Regions from separate parts of the Streptomyces sp. NPDC047841 genome, predicted to be linked through region 1. Evidence: riboswitches for the same ligand, from Rfam matches in the RefSeq annotation. Region 1 holds a riboswitch; each other region holds the start of a gene.
The links. Region 1 has a riboswitch for S-adenosylmethionine ahead of AB0947_RS19110 (aminotransferase class V-fold PLP-dependent enzyme). Riboswitches for the same ligand answer to the same signal wherever they lie in the genome.
Positions count from the first base shown of each region.

Region 2: another riboswitch for S-adenosylmethionine. It lies ahead of thrC (threonine synthase); the one in region 1 lies ahead of AB0947_RS19110 (aminotransferase class V-fold PLP-dependent enzyme).
Region 3: another riboswitch for S-adenosylmethionine. It lies ahead of AB0947_RS06265 (amino acid ABC transporter permease); the one in region 1 lies ahead of AB0947_RS19110 (aminotransferase class V-fold PLP-dependent enzyme).

Region 1 covers NZ_JBEYRP010000010.1:348,099-353,523, reverse strand. The annotation lists gene AB0947_RS19120 (cytochrome bc complex cytochrome b subunit) at 1-1,066, shown strand, start outside; gene trpD (anthranilate phosphoribosyltransferase) at 1,189-2,253, shown strand; SAM riboswitch class IV at 2,327-2,444, shown strand; gene AB0947_RS19110 (aminotransferase class V-fold PLP-dependent enzyme) at 2,588-3,949, shown strand; gene AB0947_RS19105 (PQQ-binding-like beta-propeller repeat protein) at 4,001-5,425, shown strand, end outside.
Region 2 covers NZ_JBEYRP010000005.1:372,911-378,335, forward strand. The annotation lists gene groL (chaperonin GroEL) at 1-771, opposite strand, end outside; gene AB0947_RS10435 (cold-shock protein) at 1,071-1,274, opposite strand; gene AB0947_RS10440 (ubiquitin-like small modifier protein 1) at 1,724-1,999, opposite strand; gene thrC (threonine synthase) at 2,043-3,326, opposite strand; SAM riboswitch class I at 3,344-3,483, opposite strand; gene AB0947_RS10450 (glucosyl-3-phosphoglycerate synthase) at 3,615-4,559, shown strand; gene AB0947_RS10455 (trehalose-6-phosphate synthase) at 4,634-5,425, shown strand, end outside.
Region 3 covers NZ_JBEYRP010000003.1:368,793-374,217, forward strand. The annotation lists gene AB0947_RS06255 (ABC transporter substrate-binding protein) at 1-830, opposite strand, end outside; gene AB0947_RS06260 (amino acid ABC transporter ATP-binding protein) at 941-1,732, opposite strand; gene AB0947_RS06265 (amino acid ABC transporter permease) at 1,729-2,712, opposite strand; SAM riboswitch class IV at 3,067-3,177, opposite strand; gene AB0947_RS06270 (glutathione S-transferase C-terminal domain-containing protein) at 3,255-4,142, opposite strand; gene AB0947_RS06275 (putative leader peptide) at 4,226-4,348, opposite strand; gene AB0947_RS06280 (FAD-binding oxidoreductase) at 4,489-5,425, shown strand, end outside.

The DNA.
Region 1 (5,425 bases):
GATCGTCGGCACGTACATCTCGTTCTTCCTCTTCGGCGGCGAGTTCCCGGGCGGCGACTTCGTGGCCCGCTTCTACTCGATCCACATCCTGCTGCTGCCGGGCATCATGCTGGGCCTGGTGGTGGGCCACCTGATCCTGGTCTTCTACCACAAGCACACGCAGTTCGCGGGTCCCGGCAAGACGAACAACAACGTCGTCGGCATGCCGCTGCTGCCGGTGTACATGGCGAAGGCCGGCGGCTTCTTCTTCCTGGTCTTCGGTGCGCTCGCGGCCCTCGCGGCCATCGCGCAGATCAACCCGATCTGGGCCATCGGCCCCTACCGTCCGGACCAGGTGTCCACCGGCGCCCAGCCGGACTGGTACATGGGTATGGCCGAGGGCCTGATCCGTGCCATGCCGGGCTGGGAGATCAACCTCTGGGGTCACACGCTGGTCCTGGGCGTGTTCATCCCGCTGGTGCTGTTCGGCGTGATCCTCGCCGCGATCGCGCTCTACCCGTTCATCGAGGCCTGGGTCACCGGCGACAAGCGCGAGCACCACATCCTGGACCGCCCGCGCAACGCCCCGACCCGTACGGCGTTCGGTGTCGCCTGGCTGACCGTGTACTTCGTGATGCTGATCGGTGGTGGCAACGACATCTTCGCCACCCACTTCCACCTGTCGATCAACGCGGTCACCTGGTTCGTCCGGATCTCCTATTTCGTGGCTCCGGTCATCGCGTTCATCGTCACCAAGCGGATCTGCCTGGGCCTCCAGCGCCGCGACCGCGACAAGGTGCTGCACGGCCGCGAGACCGGCATCATCAAGCGGCTGCCGCACGGTGAGTTCATCGAGGTGCACGAGCCGCTGAGCCAGGAGCAGCTGCACACGCTCACCTCGCACCAGCAGTACCAGCCGGCCGAGATCGGCCCGACGGTCGACGAGAACGGGGTCGAGCGCAAGGTCCCGGCCGCGACGAAGCTGCGGGCGAAGCTGTCCAACGCCTACTTCGGCGAGGACAACCAGATCCCGAAGCCGACCGTCGAGGAGTACAAGGAGATCACGAGCGGCCACGGCCACCACTGATCCCCGCGTCGCCACGCCACGATGAAGGGCCCCGTCCGGGTTGCGGACGGGGCCCTTCAGCGTGCCGTCCGGCTGGATAGGGTGGGGTACGACGTAGCAGGAACCTGTCCGAGGAGCGGCTGATGAGCGCTGTGACCCCCGCTGGAGGCGACACCGCGGCGGGCCGCTCCTGGCCCGCCCTGCTGAACGGTCTGCTGGACGGCCGGGACCTGTCCGCCGACGACACCGCCTGGGCGATGGACCTGATCATGCGCGGGGAGGCGACCGACGCGCAGATCGCCGGGTTCATGGTGGCGCTGCGGGCCAAGGGCGAGACGGTGCCGGAGATCACCGGACTGGTGCGGACGATGTACGCGCACGCGAACGTCATCGAGGTGCCCGGCCCGGCCGTCGACATCGTCGGCACCGGCGGCGACGGCGCCAAGACGGTGAACATCTCCACCATGTCCTCGATCGTCGTCGCGGGCACCGGGGCGAAGGTCGTCAAGCACGGCAACCGCGCCGCGTCCTCCGCCTCCGGCTCCTCCGACGTCCTGGAGAAGCTGGGCATCAACCTCAACCTGACCCCGCAGCGGGTGGCCGAGGTGGCCGAGGAGGCCGGCATCACCATCTGCTTCGCGGTGCGGTTCCACCCGTCCCTGCGTCATGTCGCCGCGGCCCGGGGGCAGTTGGGCATCAGGACGACCTTCAACGTGCTGGGCCCGCTGACCAACCCCGCCCAGGTGCGGTCGCAGGCCGTCGGCGTCGCCGACCCGCGCATGGCGCCGATCGTCGCCGGTGTCCTCGCCGAGCGCGGCAACTCCGCGCTGGTCTTCCGGGGCGACGACGGCCTGGACGAGCTGACCGTCACCGCTACCTCCCGGGTGTGGGTGGTCCGGGACGGCAAGGTCACGGAGGAGGTCTTCGACCCGCGCGACGTCGGCATCGACCTCGTCCCCCTGGACGCCCTGCGCGGTGCCGACGCCTCCTACAACGCCGAGGTCGCCCGCCGGCTGCTGGACGGCGAGCGGGGGGCCGTACGGGACGCCGTCCTGCTGAACTCGGCGGCCGCGCTGGTCGCCCTGGAGCCCACGGACGCGCCGCTCACCGAGCAGATCCGCGCGGGCATGGCGCGGGCCGCGGAGTCCATCGACTCGGGCGCGGCCAAGCGCACCCTGGAGCGCTGGGTGGCCGTCAGCAACGCCTGACGCCCCCGTGAGTCGTCCCGCGATCCGGACACGGGTTGCGGGACGACGATCACTTCAGTACGTTCCTGTACCAGGTCATGAGTGACAGTCATGAGGCCCCGGCCGACTGTCCGGCAACCCTCCGTCCGTGGCGGGGTGCCCCGGGTGAAGACCAGGTCGTACGGCAGCAAGGCCTACGGCAAGCGCGGACCCCTCACACACCAGGGGTCCTGGTCGTTCGAGGGAGCCTTCCGTGAGCAAGCGAATGCGTTAGGGCCGCAGAGCCCCGCCTCCGCACACCCTTTTGCAGCCCTTTTCTGCATTTCCTCCGCATTCCTGTCACGGGAGTTCCGCCATGTCTGTCTCCACCGCTGCCGCCGACCAGTCCGTTTGCACCCCTCTGCCCGTTCTCGGGCGGGATGTCACCGTCCCGCTGGTCACCGGCGGCGAGGTCAGCTACGCCGCCCTGGACTACGCGGCCAGCGCCCCGGCCCTCCAGCGCGTCTGGGACGACGTCGCCGCGTACGCCCCGTACTACGGCAGCGTCCACCGCGGTGCCGGCTACCTCTCCCAGCTCTCCACCGACCTGTTCGAGAACGCCCGCAGGACGGTCGCCGACTTCCTCGGCTGCCGCCCGGCCGACCAGGTGGTCTTCACCCGTTCGACCACCGACTCCCTCAACCTGCTGGCCCGGGCGGTCCCGGCCGACTGCCAGGTCTTCGTCTTCGAGACCGAGCACCACGCCTCGCTGCTGCCCTGGCAGGACGCGCGGGTCACCTACCTCGACGCCCCGCGCACCCCGCGGCAGGCCGTGGAGACCCTGGAGCGGGCCCTGGCCGGCCGGGACCCCTACGGCCCGGCCCTGGTCTGCGTCACCGGCGCCTCCAACGTCACCGGCGAGCTGTGGCCGGTGCGTGAACTGGCCGCCGCCGCGCACGCCCACGGCGCCCGCATCGTCCTGGACGCCGCCCAGCTGGCCCCGCACCACCCGGTGGACCTCCGCGAGCTGGACGTCGACTGGGTCGCCTTCTCCGGCCACAAGCTGTACGCCCCCTTCGGCTCCGGTGTCCTGGCCGGCCGCGCCGACTGGCTCCAGGCGGCCGAGCCGTACCTCGCGGGCGGCGGAGCCAGCCGCAAGGTCACCCGGCGCGAGGACGGCGGCGTGGCCGTCGAGTGGCACGAGAGCGCGACCCGCCACGAGGCCGGCTCCCCGAACGTCATCGGCGCCTACGCCATCGCCTCCGCCTGCAAGGCCCTCACCGAGGCCGGCTGGGACACCCTCGTCGCCCGCGAACAGCACCTGATCGCCAAGGTGCGCGAGGGCCTGGCCGAGGTGCCCGGGGTGCGCGTGCTGTCCCTCTTCGGCGACGACGCCCCGCGCGTCGGCGTGATCTCCTTCGTCGTCGAGGGCTGGAACAGCTCGCACTTCGCCGCCGCGCTCTCCGCCGAGTACGGCATCGGCGTCCGCGACGGCCTCTTCTGCGCCCACCCCCTGGTCCGCACCCTGCTCGGCAGCGACCCGCAGACCCAGGGCGAGTGCGGCGCCCCCGAGGCGGCCCCGGGCGAGAAGTCCCTCAACGCCATCCGCGTCAGCTTCGGCGCGGGCACGCCGGACGAGCACGTGGAGCGCTTCGTGAACGCCGTCGGCGAACTGGTGGCGCAGGGCGCGAAGTGGCAGTACCGCACGGAGGACGGCCGCTGCGTGCCGGCGGTCTGAACCGCGCTATAACCTCCCCTTGACACCACGTCGGACAGGGGGACCCCGTCAGTGCAGCCGCTGCGCGCCACAGATCCGCGCCACATCGGCCCGTACACCACCACGCACCGGCTCGGCGCGGGCGGCATGGGCGAGGTCTACCTCGCCGAGTCCCGCACCGGACTGCGGCTCGCGGTGAAGGTCGTACGGGCCGAGCACGCCGAGGACCGCACCTTCCGCGCCCGCTTCCGCCACGAGGTCCGCGCCGCCCAGACCGTCGGCGGCGCGGACACCTACACCGCACGGGTCGTCGACGCCGACACCGAGGCCGAACGGCCCTGGATGGCGACGGAGTTCGTGTCCGGGCCGAACCTGCGGGACGCCGTGCTCGACCACGGCGCGCTGCCGCGTCCCTCGGTCCGGATCCTCGCCGCCGCGCTCGGCGAGGCGCTGGCGGCCATCCACGCCAAGGGGCTGGTCCACCGCGACCTGAAACCGTCGAACATCCTGCTGGGCCCGGACGGGCCCCGGGTCATCGACTTCGGGATCGTCCGGGCGCTGGAGGCCACCTCGCTGACCCGCACCGGCGCGGTCGTCGGCTCGGTCGGCTACGTCTCGCCGGAGCAGATCCGCAACGGCGGCCAGGTCGGCCCGCCCAGCGACGTCTTCTCCCTCGGCGCGGTCCTCGCGTACGCGGCGGCCGGCCGGGAACCGTTCGGCGAGGGCCAGGACTCGGTGGTCCTGCTGCGCATCCTCACCCGCGACTTCGACCTGTCCGGCGTCCCGGAGGACATCCGCCCGCTGGTGACGGCCTGTCTGCGCGAGGACCCGCTGGAGCGCCCGGCGCCGGCGGCGGTGGTGGCGGGCGCCGGGTACGCCCCGGACACCCTGCGCGCCGCCGTCCGCCCGGGCTGGTACGGCCCCGCGTCCCCGCCACGCCCCACCCCGGACGACCGCCCCAGCGGCGTGGAGTACCTGACCCCACACCCCACCACCGCCTTGGCAGCCCCTGCCACCCCGGCGGGGTCAGCGGCCTCTGCCACCCCGGCGGGGCCGGGGGCCCCTGCGACCACGGCGGACCCGGCGGTGGCGACCCCGGCCGGCCCGGCGGCTGAGGCCGCGAACGACCCGGCAACGCGTCCCACCCCGGCCGCCCCGGCATTGGCGGCCACCTCTGGCGCCTCGGGTGGCCCGGCGGTGGCGTCACCCTCGGGCGAATCGGTGGCCCCGGCGGTCCCCGAGGGCTCGGCGGCTGCCGCTGCGGACGCCCCGGTCGCCCCGGTACCGACGGCTACCCCTGGCACCTCTGATGGTCCGGCGCCGGCGTCGCCCTCGGGCGACTCGACGGCCCCGGCGGACTCGGCGGCTGCCGCTGCGGGCGACCCGGCTGCCCGGGTACCGGCGGCCACCTCTGGCGCCTCGGGTGGCCCGGCGCCGGCGTCGCCCTCGGGCGACTCGACGGCCTCCGCGACCCCGGCGGACTCGGCGACCCGTGCC
Region 2 (5,425 bases), on a different contig from region 1:
CAGGGCCTCGCCCTCGACGTCCTCGGCGATGATCAGCAGCGGCTTGCCCGACTGCATGACCTTCTCCAGCAGCGGGAGCAGGTCCTTGACCGAGGAGATCTTGGAGTTGGCGATGAGGATGTACGGGTCCTCCAGCACCGCCTCCATGCGCTCCATGTCGGTCGCGAAGTAGGCGGAGATGTAGCCCTTGTCGAAGCGCATGCCCTCGGTGAGCTCGAGCTCCAGACCGAAGGTGTTGGACTCCTCGACGGTGATGACGCCTTCCTTGCCGACCTTGTCCATGGCCTCGGCGATCAGCTCGCCGATCTGGGTGTCGGCGGCGGAGATGGACGCGGTGGAGGCGATCTGCTCCTTGGTCTCGACGTCCTTCGCCTGCTCCAGCAGGGCGGCGGAGACGGCCTCGACGGCCTTCTCGATACCGCGCTTCAGAGCCATCGGGTTGGCACCGGCGGCGACGTTGCGCAGGCCCTCCTTGACCAGGGCCTGGGCGAGCACGGTCGCGGTGGTCGTACCGTCACCGGCGACGTCGTCCGTCTTCTTGGCGACTTCCTTGACCAGCTCGGCGCCGATCTTCTCGTACGGGTCCTCGAGCTCGATCTCCTTGGCGATGGAGACACCATCGTTGGTGATCGTGGGGGCGCCCCACTTCTTCTCGAGGACGACGTTGCGGCCCTTGGGGCCGAGCGTCACCTTCACGGCGTCCGCGAGCTGGTTCATGCCGCGCTCGAGGCCGCGCCGCGCCTCCTCGTCGAACGCGATGATCTTGGCCATGTGAAGTGGTCCCTCCAGGACTGGGGGTGATTCCTTCGGACCGCGCCCGCGCCCGCGACGGACGGCTCGCGCGCCTCGTGGTTCCTTGCCCCACCCGGCCCGCGGGCCTCACCGACCCGGTCCTTCGCTGTCACTCTCACCTTCAGAGTGCTAACGCCAATGATTAGCACTCGGCATGGTCGAGTGCAAGCGCCTGGGCGGGTGGGAGCCCCCCGTCAGCCGCACGCGAACAGCGGAACCGGGGCACGGCGAAGGGCCCGCACCCTCTGCGAGGTGCGGGCCCTTCGGACAAGAGACGTTCAGGCGGTGACGCGAACCATGTCGGCCTGCGGACCCTTCTGGCCCTGCGAGATCTCGAACTCGACCCGCTGGCCCTCTTCCAGGGTGCGGTAGCCGTCCATCTGAATCGCGCTGTAGTGGACGAAGACGTCCGCACCACCGTCGACCGCGATGAAGCCGTACCCCTTCTCCGCGTTGAACCACTTGACGGTGCCCTGAGCCATGCCTAACTCCCCTATTACTGGCCCTTGCACAGATCCACACTTCGCGGACCCGGGTCAGACCTCACCCCCCAATTGGTCGGGGGCGTGCGCCGGAACGCGTCGACCGCGGCTGAATGTATCTGTCCAACTGCCGTCTGCAACAGGTCAATCGGACGAGAATTCTGGACGCGAGCGGTCCGGAATGTAGTGAGAATTCATCGGAATTCAGGGCAAGTCGGGCCCCATAAAAGCCACAAAAGCCGCAGACAACCCACACACTTTGGCTACTTCTTGTCGGGCGGGCGGCATGGAACGCAGGGCCCGCGACCCGGAGGCCGCGACCGCGTTCCCCAACTCTACCGCGCTCAATCACACAGAATTGCCCCCTCCGCTTCTCTCACGGAGGGGGCAATCGGGCGAACAGCCGGTAATCGCGGTTACCGAAGGTAATGAGCGGGCGGATCCGCGGCTCAGCCGCCGGCGACCGCCGGGATGATCGAGACGCCGGCCCCCTCGGGGGTCGCCGTGTCCAGGCCCTGCTCGAAGCGGACGTCGTCGTCGTTGACGTACACGTTGACGAACCGGCGCAGCTTGCCCTGGTCGTCCAGGACGCGCGCGGCGATGCCCGTGTGGTTCTTCTCCAGGTCGGCGATGACCTCGCCGAGCGTCGCGCCCTCGGCGGCGACCTCGGCCTGCCCGCCGGTGTAGGTGCGCAGGATGGTGGGGATGCGAACGGTCACGCTCATGCGGTCGGACCTCCGGTCGGGTTCACGGGTACGGCGGGGCCTGTCATGCGAGGCCGGCCTCGCGGAAGGAGTCCAGGGTCGGGCGGATGGTGGCGGTGAGGCCGGTCCCGGCCACCGCGTCCAGGGTCTTCAGGCCGTCACCGGTGTTCAGGACGACCGTCGTCTTCGCCGGGTCCAGCACGCCCGCCTCCAGCAGCTTGCGGGTGACGCCGACCGTCACGCCGCCGGCGGTCTCCGCGAAGATGCCCTCGGTCCGCGCGAGCAGCTTGATCGCGTCCACGACCTGCTCGTCCGTCACGTCCTCCACGGCACCGCCGGTGCGGCGCGCGATGTCCAGGACGTACGGCCCGTCGGCCGGGTTGCCGATGGCCAGCGACTTGGCGATGGTGTTCGGCTTCTGGGGCCGTACGACGTCGTGGCCGGCCTTGAAGGCGGTCGAGACCGGGGAGCAGCCCTCGGCCTGGGCACCGAAGATCTTGTACGGCCTGTCCTCGACCAGCCCCAGCTTGATCAGCTCCTGGAGCCCCTTGTCGATCTTCGTGAGCTGGGAGCCGGAGGCGATCGGGACCACGATCTGGTCCGGCAGCCGCCAGCCGAGCTGCTCGCAGATCTCGTACGCCAGGGTCTTGGAGCCCTCCGCGTAGTACGGCCGCAGGTTGACGTTGACGAAGCCCCAGCCCTCGCCGGCCGGGTCGCCGATCAGCTCGGAGCAGAAGCGGTTCACGTCGTCGTAGTTGCCCTCGATGCCGACGAGTTCACCGCCGTAGACCGCGGCCATGACGATCTTGCCCTGCTCCAGGTCGTGCGGGATGAACACGCAGGAGCGCAAGCCGGCGCGGGCGGCGGCGGCGCCGACGGCGCCGGCCAGGTTGCCGGTCGAGGAGCAGGACAGGGTGGTGAAGCCGAAGGCGCGGGCGGCCTCCAGGGCCTGGGCCACGACCCGGTCCTTGAAGGAGTGGGTCGGGTTGCCGGAGTCGTCCTTGACGTACAGACCGCCGGTCACGCCCAGCTCGCGGGCCAGGTTGTCGGCCTTGACGAGCTTGGTCCAGCCGGGGTTGATGTTCGGCTTGCCGGCGACGTCCGCCGGGACCGGCAGCAGGGGCGCGTAGCGCCAGATGTTCGCGGGGCCCGCCTCGATGCGGCGGCGCAGGTCCTCGGTGTCGTAGGCGGAGAAGTCGTAGGCGATCTCCAGCGGGCCGAAGCACTCCTCGCAGGCGAAGACCGGGCCGAGCGGCACCCGGTGGCCGCACTCGCGACAGCTCAGGGCCGCGGCGGGGCCGAGGTCGACGGTGGATTCGCTGGTGGTGGCAACTGTCTGCACAGCCATGGAGGCGAGGCCCTTTCTCCTCATCTTCCTCACGGCGCACCTCGCCGTGAGACGGAATTGGCACCTTCCCTGGCCGTGAGCCTCGCGCGAACGAGTCCGGTCAGGGGGGTTGCCGGGGCTTCACCGGGCCGTGTCCCTCTGCCCCTCTGGATGAGCGGTATGCGGTTGTGGAACGCACGCGACCCCCGACATGCGATGGTCATCGGCGTTGTTCAAGACTGTAACCGACGGCAGGGACAGTTGAGATAGTCGTCCGAACCGCGAGACACGAGTGAGGAGCCGCAGACTGTGCTGGAAGAAGTCGAGCGCTGGCTGACCACCCGGTCCTGGTCCGTGGCCGACCGGCCGCTGCACCAGATCCTCGCCGCCAAGCAGCGCACGGGCCAGACCGTCAGTGTCGTGCTGCCCGCGCTCAACGAGGAGGAGACCGTCGGCGACATCGTCGCGGTCGTCCGCCGCGACCTCATGGAGCGGGTGCCGCTCGTCGACGAGCTGGTGGTCGTCGACTCGGGCTCCACCGACCGCACCTCCGAGGTCGCCGCGCGCGCCGGCGCCCGGGTCGTCCACCGCGACACCATCCTGCCGCGCCTCCCGGCCGTCCCCGGCAAGGGCGAGGTGCTGTGGCGGTCGCTGCTGGTGACCGGCGGGGACATCGTCTGCTTCATCGACGCGGACCTCAGGGAGTTCTCCTCCGACTTCGTCTCCGGGATCGTCGGCCCGCTGCTCACCGACCCGGACGTCGACCTGGTCAAGGCGATGTACGACCGCCCGCTCGGCGGCAGTGCCGGGCAGGGCGGCCGGGTCACCGAGCTCATGGCCCGCCCGCTGCTGAACATGCACTGGCCGCGGCTGGCCGGGTTCGTGCAGCCGCTGGGCGGCGAGTACGCGGCCCGCCGCACCCTGCTGGAACAGCTGCCCTTCCCCGTCGGCTACGGCGTGGAGCTGGGCATGCTGGTGGACGCGCTGCACCTGGTGGGCCTGGACGCGCTGGCCCAGGTCGACGTGGGCGTGCGCAGGCACCGGCACCAGGACGGTCAGGCGCTCGGCCGGATGGCCGCCGCGATCTACCGCACCGCCCAGCTCCGGCTGGCCCGCGGCCATCTGATCCGGCCCGCGCTGACCCAGTTCGAGCGGGGGGAGGAGGGGTTCGAGCCGCGCACCTACTCGGTGGACACCGAGGAGCGGCCGCCCATGGCGGAGATCGCGGAGTACGCCGAGCGCAAGGTGGCGTGAACGGGCCGTACACGGTCCGTCCGCCGGGCGGGCCGTACGTTTGAGCGGTTGGGGGCCGGGCTAGGTTGAGGCGTATGGCTTCCACGCTCGATGCTGCTCAGAAGGCTCAGGTGCTGGTCGCGTCGAACCGCGGCCCGGTCTCCTATCAGGTGGGCGAGGACGGCTCGCTGCACGCCCGGCGGGGCGGCGGCGGGCTGGTCTCGGGACTGTCCGCCATCGGCTCCGACGCGGGCTCGGTGTGGGTGTGCGCCGCGCTGGGCGACGGCGACCGGGCGGCCGTCCGGCGCGCGGCCGGCGGGCTGCTGCCGGCCGAGGAGACCGGCGGGCAGCGCGTGCGGATGCTCGACATCGACGCGGCCGTGCACGCCGAGGCGTACAACGGCATCGCCAACTCGGTGCTCTGGTTCGTCCACCACATGCTGTACCAGACCCCGCTGGAGCCGGTCTTCGACGCCGGTTTCCGGCGGCAGTGGGCGTCGTACGAGGCCTACAACCGGGCGTTCGCCGAGGCGCTGGCCGAGGAGGCGGCCGAGGGCGCGGCCGTGCTGATCCAGGACTACCACCTGGCCCTGGCCCCGCGGATGCTTCGCCAGCTCCGGCCCGACCTGCGCATCGGCCACTTCTCGCACACCCCGTGGGCGCCGCCGGACTACTTCCGGCTCCTTCCCGACGACATCGCGGCCGAGCTGCTCAGCGGCATCCTGGGCGCGGACCGGGCGGCGTTCCTCACCCGGCGGTGGGCGGACGCGTTCACGGACTGCTGCCACGCGGTGCTGGGGCCGGGCATCCCCTCCGGCACCCGGATCGGGGTGCACGGGCTGGGCGCGGACGCGGACTTCCTGCGCGAGCGGGCGCACGAGCCGGAC
Region 3 (5,425 bases), on a different contig from region 1:
TCGCCGGCACCGGAGAAGGTGCCCGCGTTGCGGGTGGCGTTGGGGGTGCCCGCGGTCTGCCGGGCACGGTAGGCGACCGCGGGGTTGGGACCGAGGTAGGCGTCGATCTTCCCGCTGCTCAGCGCCAGGTTGATGGCGTTCTGGTCCGGGAAGTACTTGACGGTGAGCTTCTTGCCCTCCTTGGCCAGCTTGGCCTTCCACTCCAGGAGAATCTTCTCCTGGTTGGTGCCGGCGCCCACGCTGACCGTCTTGCCGGCGAGGTTCTCGTAGTCGTCGTCGAAGTTCCAGGGGTTCTTCTTCAGCACCTCGAAGGCCAGGTTGTCCTTGCGGTAGGAGGCGAACTCGTACTTGCGCTTGCGTTCCTCGGTGACGGTGACGTTGGAGAAGGCCACGTCGACCTTGCCGCTGTCGACGCCGACGAAGAGGTTCTCCCAGGTGGAGTTCCTGATCTCGGGCTTCAGGCCGAGGACCGCGGCCACCAGGCGGCCGAGGTCGGGCTCGGAGCCGGTGAGGGTCTTCTGGTCGCTGCCCACGAAGTTCAGCGGTGCGGAGCCCGAGGGCAGGGCCCCCACGCCGATGACGAGCTTGCCGCTCCTGCGCACGGAGGCGGGCAGTTCGGCGCTGATGGACTTCACTTCGGAGACCTTCAGCGCGGTCTCCTTGGCCGCTCCGTTGGACAGCCGCCCCACGGTCACCGTGCCGGCGGTGTCGGTCTTGGTGACGGCCTCGCTGTCGCCTCCGCAGGCGGCGAGCCCGGTGGCGAGGGCGGCCACGGCGGTCGCGGCGGTGATGCCGCGGATCACGGCGCGTCGGGAGAGGTGGGTAGGCATGGCGTGGCTGTCCTTGTCTCGCTGGTGAGGGTGAGCGCTGAGGGTGCGGTGAGGGGTGGGTCTTGGGGGCCCGGGCGGCGGGGCCGGGGCGTCCTGCCGTGGCGGCGCGGTCAGAGGACCTTGCCGAGGAACTCCCGGGTCCGTGCGTGCCGGGGCCGGTCCAGCACCTCGCCGGGCGGGCCCTGTTCGACGATCCGGCCGCCGTCGATGAAGACGACCCGGTCGGCGACCTCGCGGGCGAAGCCGATCTCGTGGGTGACGATGACGAGGGTGGTGCCGCTGGTCGCCAGGTCCTTGATGACGGCCAGCACCTCGCCGACGAGTTCGGGGTCGAGCGCCGAGGTCGGCTCGTCGAAGAGGATGATCCCGGGGCGCAGGGCGAGGGCGCGCGCGATGGCGACGCGCTGCTGCTGTCCGCCGGACAGCTGCCGCGGGTAGGCGCCGGCCTTGTCGCCGAGACCGACGCGTTCGAGCAGTTCCCGGGCGAGCTCCTGGGCCGCCGCCCTGGACAGCCGGCCGGTGGCGGCGGGGGCCGTGGCGACGTTCTCCAGGACGGTCAGGTGCGGGAAGAGGTTGAAGTTCTGGAAGACGAAGCCGATCCGGCCGCGCTGGGCGAGGATGGCGCGCTCGCTCAGTTCCTTGAGCCGGTCCCCGTGCCGCTTCACCCCGATCAGCTCGCCGCCCACGCTGACGTGTCCGATCTCGGGCTTCTCCAGGTGGTTGACGACCCTGAGCAGCGTGGACTTGCCGGAGCCGGACGGCCCGATGATCACCGTGACCTCGCCGGGGCGGACGGTCAGGTCGATGCCGTCGAGGACGCGGTGGGTGCCGTACCACTTGTGGACGCCGTGTACTTCGAGCGCGGCGGGGGCGGCCTTCGGCAGGGTCTCGGCGATGGTCATACGGCGGCCTCCCGGCTCAACCGGGCCCGCAGGCCGGCGAGGCCGGCCCGGGCCTTCTGCAAGGGGGTCGGCGGCAGGGTGCGGGTGGCGCCCCGGGCGTAGTACCGCTCGACGTAGAACTGGACGACGGACACGGCGCTGGTGAGGATCAGGTACCAGACGGTGGCGACCAGCAGCAGCGGCACCACGTCACCGGGGTAGGTGCTGCCCATCGACTGCACCGCGCCGAACAGGTCGAGCAGCGACACGTAGAAGACCAGGGACGTGCTCTTGATGAGGCCGATCAGCTGGTTGACGTAGTTCGGGGTGATGGACCTGAGGGCCTGCGGGAAGACGATCCGGCGGAACTGGTAGCCCTTGGGCAGGCCCAGGGCGGCGGCCGCCTCGTGCTGTCCCTGGTCGACGGAGAGGATGCCGCCGCGGACCACCTCCGCCGCGTACGCCGCCTCGTTGAGGCTGAGGCCGATGACGGCGATCGTCATGTCGGTGGCCAGCCGGGACTCGTCGAAGGTGACGAAGGCGGGTCCGAACGGCACCCCGAGGCTCAACGTCCTGTACAGGGCACTGAAGTTGTACAGGAAGATCAGTACGACGATGAGCGGCACGGAGCGGAACAGCCAGGTGTAGGTCCAGCTGACCGCGCGCAGCACCGGGCTCCCGGAGAGCCGGGCGAGCGCCAGCAGGATGCCGCCGAGGAGCCCCAGGACGGCGCTGAGCGCGGCGACTTCGAGGGTGACGAGGAGGCCGTCGAGGACGGTGGGGCGCAGGAACCAGTAGCGGAAGCGGTCCCACTGGTAGAAGGGGTTCGTGACCAGTCCGTGCAGGATCTGCGCGACGAGCACGAGGACGGCGGCGGTGACGATCCACCGCCCGGGCCGGCGCAGCGGCTGGATCCGCTGCGCGGACAGGGTTTCTGACGGTGTGTCGGCGGGGGCCGGCGCCTCGGCTAGGGAGACGGCGGCGCCTGGGGGTTCACTCATGGCGGGCTCCGGCGGAGTCGGTCACCCCGGGGCCGCGCGGGAGCGGCGGTGGACCACGACGGCACTGCGGCGCGAGGCGGCGCACGGACGGGCGCGGAACCGGGGGCTGGGCGGACAACGGCACACCGGACGGACGGTGTGCGGTGGGAACGCGGGGGCTGGGAGGCAGACGTCAGCCCTGACAGCGGGCAGAGCCCGGCGCGGTACACAGTGCGCTGTTCACGCGGAGCAGATCGACGGCGCGGTCGGCGACGAGGAGACCGGCGTACGACGGTACGCAGCCCTGGGGGCGGCTCGCGGCCGTCCGGGGAGCTGCGTACATGGCGTCACCTGTCACTGTTCCGGCCCCGTGGGGCCTCGCGCTTACCGAAAACGTCATCCGGTCCGGTCGTCACCTGGGGCACCCCACCGCGGTGCGAGGGTTGCCGGTCAGCGAGCCAGGGCTTGGCGCTGACGCTCATGACCGTTCTGAGCGGTAAGTAAGGCAGTTGCCCGTTCGAATGTCAACGGACGTCCGTCAAGTGGACATCGGCGGCCCGCTCTCACCTGCGGGAAGTGTCCGGGGTGTCCGCGGCGTGGCCTGCCCAGTCCAGGATCTGGACAGCGGCTCCGGCGGCCTCCAGGCCCTGGCAGCGGCCGTGGTGGCGGCGGGCGATGCCGTCCAGGTCGAGGTGGCGGCCGAAGGCGGGGTGGGCGGCCAGACGGCGGGCGTAGGCCCACAGGGCGCGGTGGTCGGCGATGCGCTGCACGGCGGAGGCGTCGAGGTGGCAGCGGTGGACGGTGTCGAGTTGCACGAGGGTGACCCACAGCTCGATGTCGGCGGCGGTGAGCCCGTCGTCGGCCAGGTACTCCTCGCCGCTCAGCCGCCGCTCCAGGCAGCCCAGGGTGTCCAGCAGCACGTCGAGGGCGGCGGTCCGCTCGTCGGGGCCGGCCCCGGCGCGTCCGGCGCGCTGCGCGGCCTCCTCGATGCCCTCGGCGCACATCCGCTCGACGGCCTCGATCACGGACTCCAGGCCCCGGGGGTACAGCCGGCCGTCGCCGTTCGGCCGGAACCGGTCCAGGTCGCGCAGGATGTCGGGGGTGTGGGTGCTGACGATGCGTCCGGACCAGTCGTCGCTGAGCACGGGCGCGAGCGCCGGGCCGGTGTAGTGGTGGGCGCTCGCCTCGTAGAGCGGGCGGAGCGCCGCGTGGCCGCCGCCGGGACAGTCCGGGACGGCGGGCAGGAGGGTGACGGGACAGCGGGCGTCCAGGCCGAGCAGGCTGTGGCCGACGGCGAGGCGCAGCCCGTCGGGGCAGGCGGTCGACAGGTGGAGCCGGTAGCGGTGCGGCACGGCGTAGTGGCCGCTGCGCGCGTCCCGGCCGATCCGGCCCCGGAAGAGGGGCGCGGTACCACGGGTGGACGGGACGGCGGCGAGCGGAGTGATGGACATGCGTCTCCCCGGGTGGTGGGTGTGCGGAGGGGCGCGCCGGCGCGGGCGTGACCGGACTGCGGGGGCGGAGGTGGCGGCCCGGCTCAGCGGTGACGGCGGATCGCGCTGCAGACGCGCTGCAGGTCGATGTGGCGGCGGGAGGTGAGCAGGGGTGCGCGCAACGGCGTGCGGCCGGTCCGGCCCGTGCCCGTTTCGCCGCGCGCCATGATTTCCTACCTGTTCACTAGGATTCCCTACCTGGAGTGTCGATCGGGCTCCGTACGGCGTCAAGGGGGCGTCCACGCCTGGGGATCGCAGTCGGCGCCGGATACTCCTCAGCAAGAGCAACATGTGACATAGTACTGACGTGGCGAAGCGACTGACCTGCGATGTCGTGGTCGTCGGGGCCGGAATGACAGGCGCGGCCTGTGCCCTGTACGCCGCGCGCGCCGGACTCGACGTACGGCTGGTGGACCGGGGCCCGGTGGCCGGCGGCACCACCGGAGCCGGCGAGGGCAACCTGCTCGTCTCCGACAAGGAGCCGGGCCCGGAGCTCGGACTCGCGCTGCTGTCGGCCCGGTTGTGGGCCGGGCTGGCGGGGGAGCTGGGCGCCGCGATCGAGTACGAGCCCAAGGGGGGCCTCGTGGTCGCCTCGCGTCCCGGCGCCCTGGCCGCGCTGCGGGACTTCGCCGCGGAGCAGCGGACCGCCGGCGTCACCGCCCTACCGGTCGACGCCGGGCAACTGGCCGACCTGGAACCGCACTTGGCGCCCGGCATGGCGGGGGCGGTGCACTACCCGCAGGACGCCCAGGTGATGCCCGCGCTCGCCGCCGCCCATCTGGTCCGCGCCTCCGGCGCCGCCCTGCACACCGGCCGCACGGTGACCGGGGTGCTGCGCACCGCGCGGGGAGCGGTCCACGGCGTCCGCACCGACCGGGGCGACATCCACGCGCCGGCGGTGGTGAACGCGGCCGGCACCTGGGGCGGCGACCTCGCCTCGCTCGCCGGCGTCCGGCTGCCGGTGCTCCCCCGGCGCGGTTTCGTGCTGGTCACCGAGCCGCTGCCGCGCAGGATCCGGCACAAGGTGTACGCCGCCGACTACGTGGCCGACGTGGCCAGCGACTCGGCCGCGCTGCGCAGCTCGCCGGTCGTGGAGGGCACGGCCGCCGGTCCCGTCCTGATCGGCGCCACCCGGGAACGGGTCGGCTTCGACCGGTCGTTGTCGCTGACCGCGACGCGGGCGCTCGCCGCCGGGGCGATCGGGCTGTTCCCGTTCCTCGAACGGGTCCGCGCACTGCGCGCGT